DNA from 3 places in the Stutzerimonas tianxiuensis genome. Region 1 is predicted to be linked to each of the others. Evidence: riboswitches for the same ligand, from Rfam matches in the RefSeq annotation. Region 1 holds a riboswitch; each other region holds the start of a gene.
The links. A riboswitch is a leader RNA that binds a small molecule or an ion and turns the genes downstream of it on or off. The one in region 1 is predicted to bind cobalamin.
Positions count from the first base shown of each region.

Region 2: another riboswitch for cobalamin. It lies ahead of ACSSNI_RS06025 (cobaltochelatase subunit CobN); the one in region 1 lies ahead of btuB (TonB-dependent vitamin B12 receptor).
Region 3: another riboswitch for cobalamin. It lies ahead of ACSSNI_RS09070 (TonB-dependent receptor); the one in region 1 lies ahead of btuB (TonB-dependent vitamin B12 receptor).

Region 1 covers NZ_JBPVWS010000002.1:144,210-147,468, reverse strand. Annotated here, with positions in the region: gene btuB (TonB-dependent vitamin B12 receptor) at 1-1,343, opposite strand, end outside; cobalamin riboswitch at 1,454-1,671, opposite strand; gene ACSSNI_RS03375 (metallophosphoesterase family protein) at 1,830-2,633, shown strand; gene nhaD (sodium:proton antiporter NhaD) at 2,683-3,259, opposite strand, start outside.
Region 2 covers NZ_JBPVWS010000003.1:198,576-201,834, reverse strand. Annotated here, with positions in the region: gene ACSSNI_RS06025 (cobaltochelatase subunit CobN) at 1-1,168, opposite strand, end outside; cobalamin riboswitch at 1,257-1,387, opposite strand; gene ACSSNI_RS06020 (DUF2970 domain-containing protein) at 1,547-1,765, shown strand; gene ACSSNI_RS06015 (nitrite/sulfite reductase) at 2,132-3,259, shown strand, end outside.
Region 3 covers NZ_JBPVWS010000005.1:206,708-209,966, forward strand. Annotated here, with positions in the region: gene dxs (1-deoxy-D-xylulose-5-phosphate synthase) at 1-774, shown strand, start outside; cobalamin riboswitch at 1,030-1,243, shown strand; gene ACSSNI_RS09070 (TonB-dependent receptor) at 1,339-3,252, shown strand.

The sequences.
Region 1 (3,259 bases):
AGCTCATAGCTCTGCGACTCCTCCGGCTGCAGGTCGGGGTTGCCGGCAGTGAAGCCGGTGTCCGGCGCGTAGAGATCGTTGAAGGTGGGCGCCTTGAATGCCGTGCCGTAGGACGCGCTCAGTATCAGGTTGTCACGCAGGTCATAGCTCCAGCCAAGATTGCCGGTGTCATGGTTGCCGAACTGCTCGTTGTCATCGCGACGCAGGCCGGCCAACACGCCGTGACGGCCGAAGCGACCCTGGTACTGAAGATAGGCGCCCTTGTTGTCGCGCGTGTCGACCGCATAGTCGTCGGTGACGTCGATGCGGTCTTGCTGGTAGTCGAAACCAAGGGTGAGCAGCTGATCTTCAGCCACGCTGAAGTCATTCTGCCAATTGAAAGAATCGCGCTTGGTATCGAAACGCGAATAGAAACGACCGTCACGGAAGTTGTCGGTGTTGTCTTCGCTATGCCCGGCCTGCAGGGTGACCAGCCATGGATCGATTGGCGTGAATCGTGCCCGGCCGCCGATGACTTGCTGGCTGCCGTCGCTATAGGCAAAGCGGCCCGTAGCACCCGAAGTGGACCGAGAGTCGTAGTCGCTGTGAGTGTCGACGTGCAGCCAGCTGCCATCCAGCACCAGCCCACTGTCGAAGCGGTAGCCGCCGCGCAAGGCGCCCGACAGCTCACGATAACCGTCGGCATCAGCTTCATAGGCGCGAGGCGAAGTGGGCCGATAGGCTCGCGAATTGATGCCGTCGGTTGACGCGCTCGCCACGCCGAGATTGAACCAACCGGCACCCTGGCTACCGGATATGCCGGCGGTACCGTCAAAGCTGGAGCGACTGCCCGCGCCTGCGGAGAAATAGGGTTTGAACCCTTCGCCATCGCCGCGCCGCGTGAAGATCTGCATGACCCCACCCACCGCTTCCGAGCCGTACAGGCTGGAACGCGGACCGCGGACGAGTTCGATACGCTCGATCTGCTCGACCGGTATGTTCTCAAGCGACGCACCACCCGATGTGGCCGATCCGATTTTCACCCCATCAACCAGAACAAGCAGATGCTGGCTGCTGGTACCACGCAAATACACGGAAGAGGTTTTGCCGCGTCCGCCGTTGGAAGCAACGTTGACGCCCGCCAGGCCGCGCAGCAGTTCAGGAACGCTCTGCACCTGACTGCGCACAATTTGCTCGCGGGTAATGACGCTGGTGGAGGCAATCGGGCTGAGCACCTGCTCGGTCCGCGTGGCCGTAACCACCTGTTCGTTGAGATTCAGCGGCTGTACCGGCTGAGCATGGGAAAGCGAAGCATAGCCAAGCAGCACGAACGCTGCCGAGGTATTGAGGGTCTTGCAGGTCAAGTTCAGGTCTCCGTCGTGCCCGCCGCACGACAACAGTCGATAAGGGCAGACGGAGAATGCGAAGGGAGCGCAGGTGCAAGCAGCCGCACCCCGATCAGCGCCCGCCGCACTGCCGTGGAATGCGACAGGCCGGTCTCCGGGCTTGCGAGCGGATGCCTTGCATCCTGGAACCGCGGCCTTCCCATGCCTGTGGCACAGTGGCTGTGAGCGGTGTCCTGTCTCGCCTACCGTTGCGGGGGCAGCGCCGGAATCTTCATCGAATGAACCGGCTTCCCTGTTTCACCCCTCTGGCGTTTCGCCAGGGGGCACCTGAAGCAGCGCGGAGGGTAGTCCAAGGCCCTGCGCAGCGCAACCGAAAGCGATCAGGACCCGAGCCAGAACAGGTTTCGGGAGCGCTGCTTGCGATTTACCGGAACGCCGGGCGCCGATTGGCTTCGAATGCAACAATGCCACCGTCACAGACATCAGACGAGAAGACAGCCACCCATGACCAGCATCGTGCAGATCTCCGACACTCACTTCGGCACCGAACAGCCCGCCGTCGTGCAAGCCATGGAAGACCACGTGCGCGAGCACGGCGCGGACCTGCTGATCTTTTCCGGTGACATCACGCAGCGCGCCAGGGCCGGACAGTTCGCCGATGCTCAGGCCTTCGTGCAGCGCCTGCATGGGCATGGCATCCCGAAGGCGCTGGTGATCCCGGGGAACCATGACATCCCGCTGTATAACGTCTTTGCGCGTTTGTTCATGCCCTACCGCAACTACCGTCGCCACTTTGGTGACGATCTGGAGCCGACCTTCGAAAACGACGAGATGCTGGTCATCGGCCTCAACACCACCCACCCCAGGCGCCACAAGGATGGACTGGTGACCGACGAGCAGGTGCATGCGGTTGCCCGGCGCCTCAAGCAGAGCGACTCGAACAAGATCCGTATCGTGGTGGCGCACCAGCCCTTCGGCGCGATGGTGCTTAGCGATCTGAGCAACCTTCAGCACAACGCAGATAATGCGCTGCACCGTTGGGCCGATGAAGGGTTGGATCTGGTAATGGGCGGGCACATCCACCTGCCCTATGTATTGCCCTTGTCCAAGCAGTACACCGCGCTGTCTCGCGAGATCTGGATGGTCCAGGCAGGCACCACCCTCTCATCACGCGTACGCGGCACCTCCCCAAACTCGTTCAATCGGTTGAAGCTGCACCCGGGCGCGGACAAGAAGGTCTGTGTCGAGCGCTGGGATTTGCTCGATGATCAGTTCGTGCTCGGATCGCACTTCAACCTGCATTGGTAAACGCAGCAGCTCACCCACCGGTTCAGAGCTGCCGCGTCCCGAGCGCGGTTCAGCCCACCGCGCCTGCCACAGCAAGCCCGGTCAGATACACGCCAGCGAAGCCGAGATTGAATGCAACGAACAGGTACAGGCTGTATTTGAGGTAGCTACCGAAGGTCAGCCCCGGCACCTTGCTCATGGCCACGATGCCGGCTGCGGAACCGATGACCAGCAGCGAACCACCGACGCCCACCGCGTAAGTCAGCACCATCCACTCGGCGATGCCCATTTCAAGTCCGGACTTCAGCAGTGCTGCGGTCAGCGGTACGTTGTCGATCGCGGCCGACAGGATGCCCATCAGGTAGTTGGCGCCCACGGCGGGCACCTGGTCATAGATACGCACCAGGCCGTCGAGCACATGGATTTCCTTGAGCATGCCGACCAGCAGCAGGATGCCGAGAAAGAACAGCAAGGTCTCGAACTCAACCTGACGGACGTATTCCAGAATCGGATCGGTTTCGATGTCGTCGCTGAAGAAGCGCGCCACCAGAAACATGATCGACAACCCGGTCAGGAAGGTCAGCACGGGCGGAATCTGGAAGAAGAAGTTGCCAGCGATGGTGCACAGGATTGTGCCGAGAAAGATC
Region 2 (3,259 bases), on a different contig from region 1:
CCAGGCGCGCCGCCATCGCCTCGACACGGGATGGCATCGGCTGGCTGAAGCCAAACCGAATCCCTGAGTTTGGGTCGATCTGGGACGATTCCCACGCCGCCAGCACCATCGGCTGACTGGTGCCCTGCAATTCCGGCATCGCAAGCTGGTAATGCACCTTGTCACGAGCGAGGCCATCACTGGACAGCTGCCACGCGTTCTCGTCTCGGTCATCCAGACGCAGGGCCTTGAGCACGGGCACATTGAGTTGACCCAGCAGCTCCGTTGCGTCTTCACGACCCTCGCCGCCACCAAGGACAAAATCCTGCAGCACGACGACCGCCGACAGCGGTGGATGTTCTGCGCTGTTGAGCCAGCGCAGCGCCTGTAGCGTGCCGTCGCCCCAGCTGCCAAACAGGCTGACGCACGCGATGTCGCGTTGTTGCAGGGTCTGACACAGCGCATCGTTGAGGTCGGAATCTCCGCGTCGGTCAGCGCGCCCATGGTCGATCACCGCGACCATTCGCTCACCGCGCCACGCCAGTTCCGACGGCTCCTTTACCACTCCGTCCTGATAGAAGCGCAACGCCGGCCTCGCCTGTGCAGGCTCGGCGCTGCCGCGCGAAGTGTCACGAGCCGTCAACCAGGCCAGCAAACGCGCAATGTTGTCGCTGCCACCGGCCAGCCAATAGCTGCGCGCTTCTATCCATTGCGCCTGGATCGGATTGGCCGCCGCTAGCGCCTGCACCCAGTCACCCAGATCGCCACCGGGCTTCTCAGCACCGAGGCGTACCGCCTGGTCCCGGTTGGCAAACAGCATGTTTCCAGCGCTACGGCTTAGAGCCACCAGCGCCTGGTCACTGTGCATGATGAAGCGTTCGCCAGTGCTGTGTTGGTCGATCAGCGGGCGCAGACGCTCCGCTTCAGGCCCGAATACGCCGACCACGAGCAAACGCGTTCCGCTGGCAAGCCATTGACCGACCTCGGCATCGTCCAGCTCAGCCAGCTGTTCGGGGGTCCGCGCACTGACGGTACGGTCGGGGTATCGTTGCTTGAAGGTGGCAGCCGCCGAAGCGAACTCGGCAGCGCTGTACTGCGAAATGATCGCATTGATCTGATTGGCACTGGCCGGCACCGTTGGAGCCAGCAGCAGAAGCGCTAGAAACACGCAGCGAAACGCGAAAGACATGCCCACTCCATCCGGATGCAGTGGGCAACAGAGCTGCTATTGCCAGACAGGCAGACGGCACGCTCTGAGGACGTCGCCCACCGCGACAGTTCCTGGGAAGTACGGGCTGGTATCGGGCTCAGTCGAATCGACTCTACCGTTGCGGGGGCAGCATCAGCTTGCACTGATTTCCCATTTAACCCGGACCATGATCCGGGCACCACGCACTTCATGTGTTCAACCGCTGGGCGGCCAAGCCGCGCACCTTACGCGCCGGTCTGGGCAAGATCAAGCAAACACAAGCCTGACGATACAACGGCTCAGTTGGTAATAGGATCGATGTCTGCAGAAGCTGGATTGCTGACTAGACTTCAGGCAGCGAGCCTTGCGGAGACAGATATGAGTGAAGACCGGCAACCCAAATCGCTCACGCTGCGGCAGATGCTTCAAAGCATGCTAGCCGGCGCTTTGGGCGTGCAAAGCGGGAAAAATCGAGAACGAGACTTCAGCCACGGTAAACCCAGCCATTTCATTCTTCTGGGCATCGGCTTCACCGTAGCGTTCGTTCTGGTGATACTCGGCGTCGTCAAACTGGTGCTCTATCTGGTCGGCGTCTGACACGGTTAGCCGGAGCCGCCTCGTCTACTGGTGACTTACCCAGAACACTGCTGTTGCTACCGCTAGCAGGATCAGAAAGAAGATCGCGGCGGCATCTGCGCGGCTGTCATTATCATGGCGTTTAAAATGCTCTGACACAGCGGTATACCTTGTTGTGGAGGATCGCATTGATTGCAGTTAAGACCATGCATACGGAGCGCTCAAGGCCAGCGATTGAAATGCCTGAAAAGCAGCGTTTCGTTCTAAACATATTCCCAAACATCACTTTTGCGCATAAACGCTAGCTGGTATCGTGCCGGCCTCCCATCAACGGGTGCGCGGCCGTGCGCGCAGAAGCTGTAGACAGCCTGAAAAAACAGGACATTTATGTACGTATACGACCAGTATGACCAACACATCATCGAGGATCGCGTGCGTCAGTTCCGTGACCAGATTCGCCGCTATCTCGCCGGTGAACTGACTGACGCAGAACTGTTGCCTCTTCGCCTGCAAAACGGTCTGTACATCCAGCGCTATGCGCCGATGCTGCGTATTGCTGTGCCCTATGGGCTGTTGTCGTCTACTCAGATCCGCAAGCTGGCCGACATCACTCGCAAGTACGACAAGGGTTATGCCCATATCAGCACCCGGACCAACGTTCAGCTCAACTGGCCGGAACTGGAAGACGTACCCGATATCCTTGGCGAACTCGCAACTGTTCAGATGCATGCCATCCAGACCAGCGGCAACTGCATTCGTAACACCACCACCGACCAGTTCGCTGGCGTTGCCAAGGACGAGCTCATCGACCCACGGCCCTGGTGCGAAATCATTCGTCAGTGGTCGACCTTCCACCCGGAATTCGCATTCCTGCCGCGCAAGTTCAAGATCGCCGTCAACGGCGCCGTGAACGACCGTGCTGCTATCGAAGTGCACGACATTGGTCTCGAAGCGGTAAACAACGACGCCGGCGAGCTGGGCTTCCGCGTGTCTGTCGGCGGCGGCCTTGGCCGTACGCCGATCGTAGGAAGCTTCATCAATGAGTTCCTGCCATGGCAGCACCTGCTGACCTATCTCGATGCGATCCTGCGCGTATATAACCGCTATGGCCGTCGTGACAACAAGTTCAAGGCGCGGATTAAGATCCTTGTCAAAGCGCTTACCCCGCAAGTGTTCGCCGAACGTGTCGAGGCTGAATGGTCCTATTTGAAAGACGGCGCAAATACACTGACCGAGGCCGAAGTCGACCGGGTCAGCAAGTTCTTCGTCGATCCCGCTTACAAGCCTCTGGATGACCAGAGCGCTGCACTCGCGCAGCTTGACGCGGAGCATCCAGGCTTCGCTCGCTGGCGGGAACGGAATGTCGTTGCTCACAAAAAGCCCGGCTATGCAGCCGTGACGCTGTCCCTGAAAAGCACTGGCGTAGCCCCGGGTGATGTGACGGACAAGCAGCTCGACACCATTGCCGATCTGGCGGACCGATACAGCTTTGGCGAAGTACGCAATTCACACGAA
Region 3 (3,259 bases), on a different contig from region 1:
GAACAGCATGCAGTTACCCTCGCTGCCGGCATGGCCTGCGAAGGCGCCAAGCCAGTGGTGGCGATCTATTCGACCTTCCTGCAGCGTGCCTACGACCAGCTGATTCATGACGTCGCGGTGCAAAACCTCGACGTACTCTTCGCCATCGACCGCGCCGGTTTGGTTGGCGAGGACGGTCCGACCCACGCGGGCAGCTTCGACCTGACCTATCTGCGTTGCATCCCCTGCATGCTGGTGATGACCCCAAGCGATGAGAACGAGATGCGCCGGATGCTCACCACCGGCTATCACTTCGAAGGTCCCGCCGCCGTGCGATATCCGCGTGGTACCGGCCCGAACGCAAGGTTGGAACCGGGCCTCGAACCGCTGGAAATCGGCAAGGCAGTGGTGCGTCGCGAAGGTAAGCAGGTCGCTTTGCTGGTGTTCGGTGTGCAACTGCCGGAAGCCATGCAGGTTGCCGAAGCCCTGGACGCAACCGTCGTCGACATGCGTTTCGTCAAACCCCTGGACGAGGCGATGGTTCGCCAGATGGCCGACAGCCACGACCTACTGGTGACCATCGAGGAGAACAGCATCATGGGCGGTGCTGGCAGCGCGGTCGGCGAGTTCCTCGCTTCGCAGAACCTGAGCACACCGATCCTTCATCTGGGCCTGCCCGACTATTATGTCGAACATGCCAAACCCACCGAGATGATCAAGGAGTGCGGACTGGACGCCGCCGGTATCGAAGCCGCAGTTCGGGCGCGCCTGGCAGACTTGCACAGCCGATCGTAAGGTCCAACGCCACCGCAGGTAGCAGCGAGACGGCTCGCCACACCGCGAAAGTAGCGTCATCTCGATCCGCCCCATGCTCGGCGGATCGAGGACAGCATGATTCGCGCTGGGCTTCTACAGCCGGCTTGGCAGGTCGACCTAGCGCACCATGCGCCACATCAAGATCCAATTGACCAATTCTGACCGTCGAAACGTTTGCATTGAGGCGCGTCATTCATTCGCTTGTCTTTCCCCAGCCCAGGCCGTAAGGTTCGCGCGATTTCCAATCCGCCCAGGTGTGCGCGACCTCCTGGTCCGCATTAAACGGGAAGCCGGTGCGCTCGAAGAGCAAGGCCGGCGCTGCCCCCGCAACGGTAATCGACCGTGATCAGAGGATCACCGCCCGCTCAACCGCCACTGTGCACGTCACGGGAAGGCGAGCACGGTGCGTGTCGAAAGCCCGGAGACCGGCCTGACGGATTCGACTGGTGTTGCGGAGGGCAGCACCGTCAAGCGCGGCTGCTCGTCATTCCGCCCTTGTTCCTGCCCTTCTCAAAAGCGCTGAACTTTTGAGGATCGAACCTGATGAAACTGACCCGTCTTGCCTTGGCCGTGGCGCTGCTGCCGAGCATTGCTGCCGCCCTGGAGCCTTACCAAGCTCCTCCAATGGTCATCACCCGAGCGACTGCCCTGGAAAAGCCTGCTCCGGCCAGCACTCGAGTGATCGACAGGAACGAAATCGAGCGGAGTGCAGCCAGTAGCCTGATAGAGGTGCTGAACGGGAAAGCTGGTATCCAGATCCGTGACACGCTCGGTGACGGCAACCATGCCTCCATCAGCCTGCGTGGTTTCGGGGACAACGCGGTGAACAACGTGCTGGTTCTGGTCGACGGCCGGAGGCTGAACAATCCAAGTCTCAGCGGCCCGGACCTGAATAGCGTACCGCTTGCAAACATCGAGCGGATCGAGATCTTGCGCGGCGCCGGAACAGTCCTATACGGCGACCAGGCTGTCGGTGGGGTGGTCAACATCATTACCCGTCGCCCATCGGGCAACGAAGCCTATATCGAAACCACTCAAGGCAGTCACGACTTGGAGGCGTACCGTGGCCATGTGTCTCAAGCGCTCTGGGGCGGTCTTTCCGCATATATCACCGGCGAGACCCGGAATACGGACAACTATCGCGACCACAACGACGCCAGCTACCGCGACCTGTTCGGACGCCTCCGCTATGACCATGACAGCGGCTGGCTTCTGTACGAATACCAGAACATCGACGATGAGCTGCTCTACCCGCGCAGCCTCACCATCGCGCAACGCCGCGCCGACCGCAGAGCAAGCACCTCGAACGAATGGAACAACAGCAAGACGGACGTGCATCGCTTTGCGGGCGAACAGGCGTTAGGTCGCCATTGGACCGCGAACCTGGACTACAGCATCAGAGACAGCGATGGGGCGGGCCTGATTTCAGGTAGTCCGTTCACAGAACGGACCCGCGTCGAAACCATCAGCCCTCGCCTCACCGCCAATTGGGACAGTACGTCAGGCCGCGGCGAGTGGCTGTTGGGCTTCGATTACCTGAAGGCTGATTACCAGGCAGCGTATGCGTTCTACCCGACGCTAAGCAGCGACGCCGAGCAAACGCAGCGAGACTGGTACACGCAAGTCAACCAACCGCTAACCGATCGCCTGACTCTAAGCCTCGGCTATCGCATCAGTGAAGTGAATGACAGACACAACGGCCGTACGCGCAGCGACAGCGAAGACAGCTCGAGCGTAGCGCTGAGCTGGCAGGTGACTGACCAGACTCACGCATTCATTAAACGCGAGGAAGTTCTGCGCTGGGCCAACGTCAACGAAAACGCGCTCGTCGAGCCTGGCATCGAATTTCTCAAACCACAGACGGGCGAGTCATGGGAAGCGGGAATCGCCTGGCAAGACGCCACCCAACTCTACCAGGCCAGCCTCTACCGGCTCGATCTCGACGATGAGTTGCTCTTCGCGCCTTATGCCTTTGGTGGCTGGGGCGCTAATGTAAACTTGAACCAGACTCGGCGCGAAGGCCTGCTGATCGAGGCTGAGCGTAAACTGACCGATCGACTTCGCGTCGGAGGCCAATACAGTTTTACCGATACGGAGCTGCGTGCAGGTGCCAACAAGGGCAATGAAATCCCCTGGGTATCACGCCACAGTGCCGCCATGCATCTGGACTACCAGATCATTGCTAATCTTCACGGATATCTTGAGGCCATCTATACAGGCCCGCGTTACTTAGCCAGCGATGACGGCCTGGCGCTACCAAAGGAGGGTGGTTATACGTTGTTCAATGCCGCTATCCGGTACGAATACCGAAACCTCAACGCCAAACTTCGCATCAATAACCTGACTGGAAAGCGCTACGACAGCTACGCCGTTTACAACAGCTGGCAAGCAGGCAACAAGGCTTTGTACCCAGCGCCAGAAGAAGATATTCAGCTAAGTGTGGGCTATCGCTTTTGAACCCAGG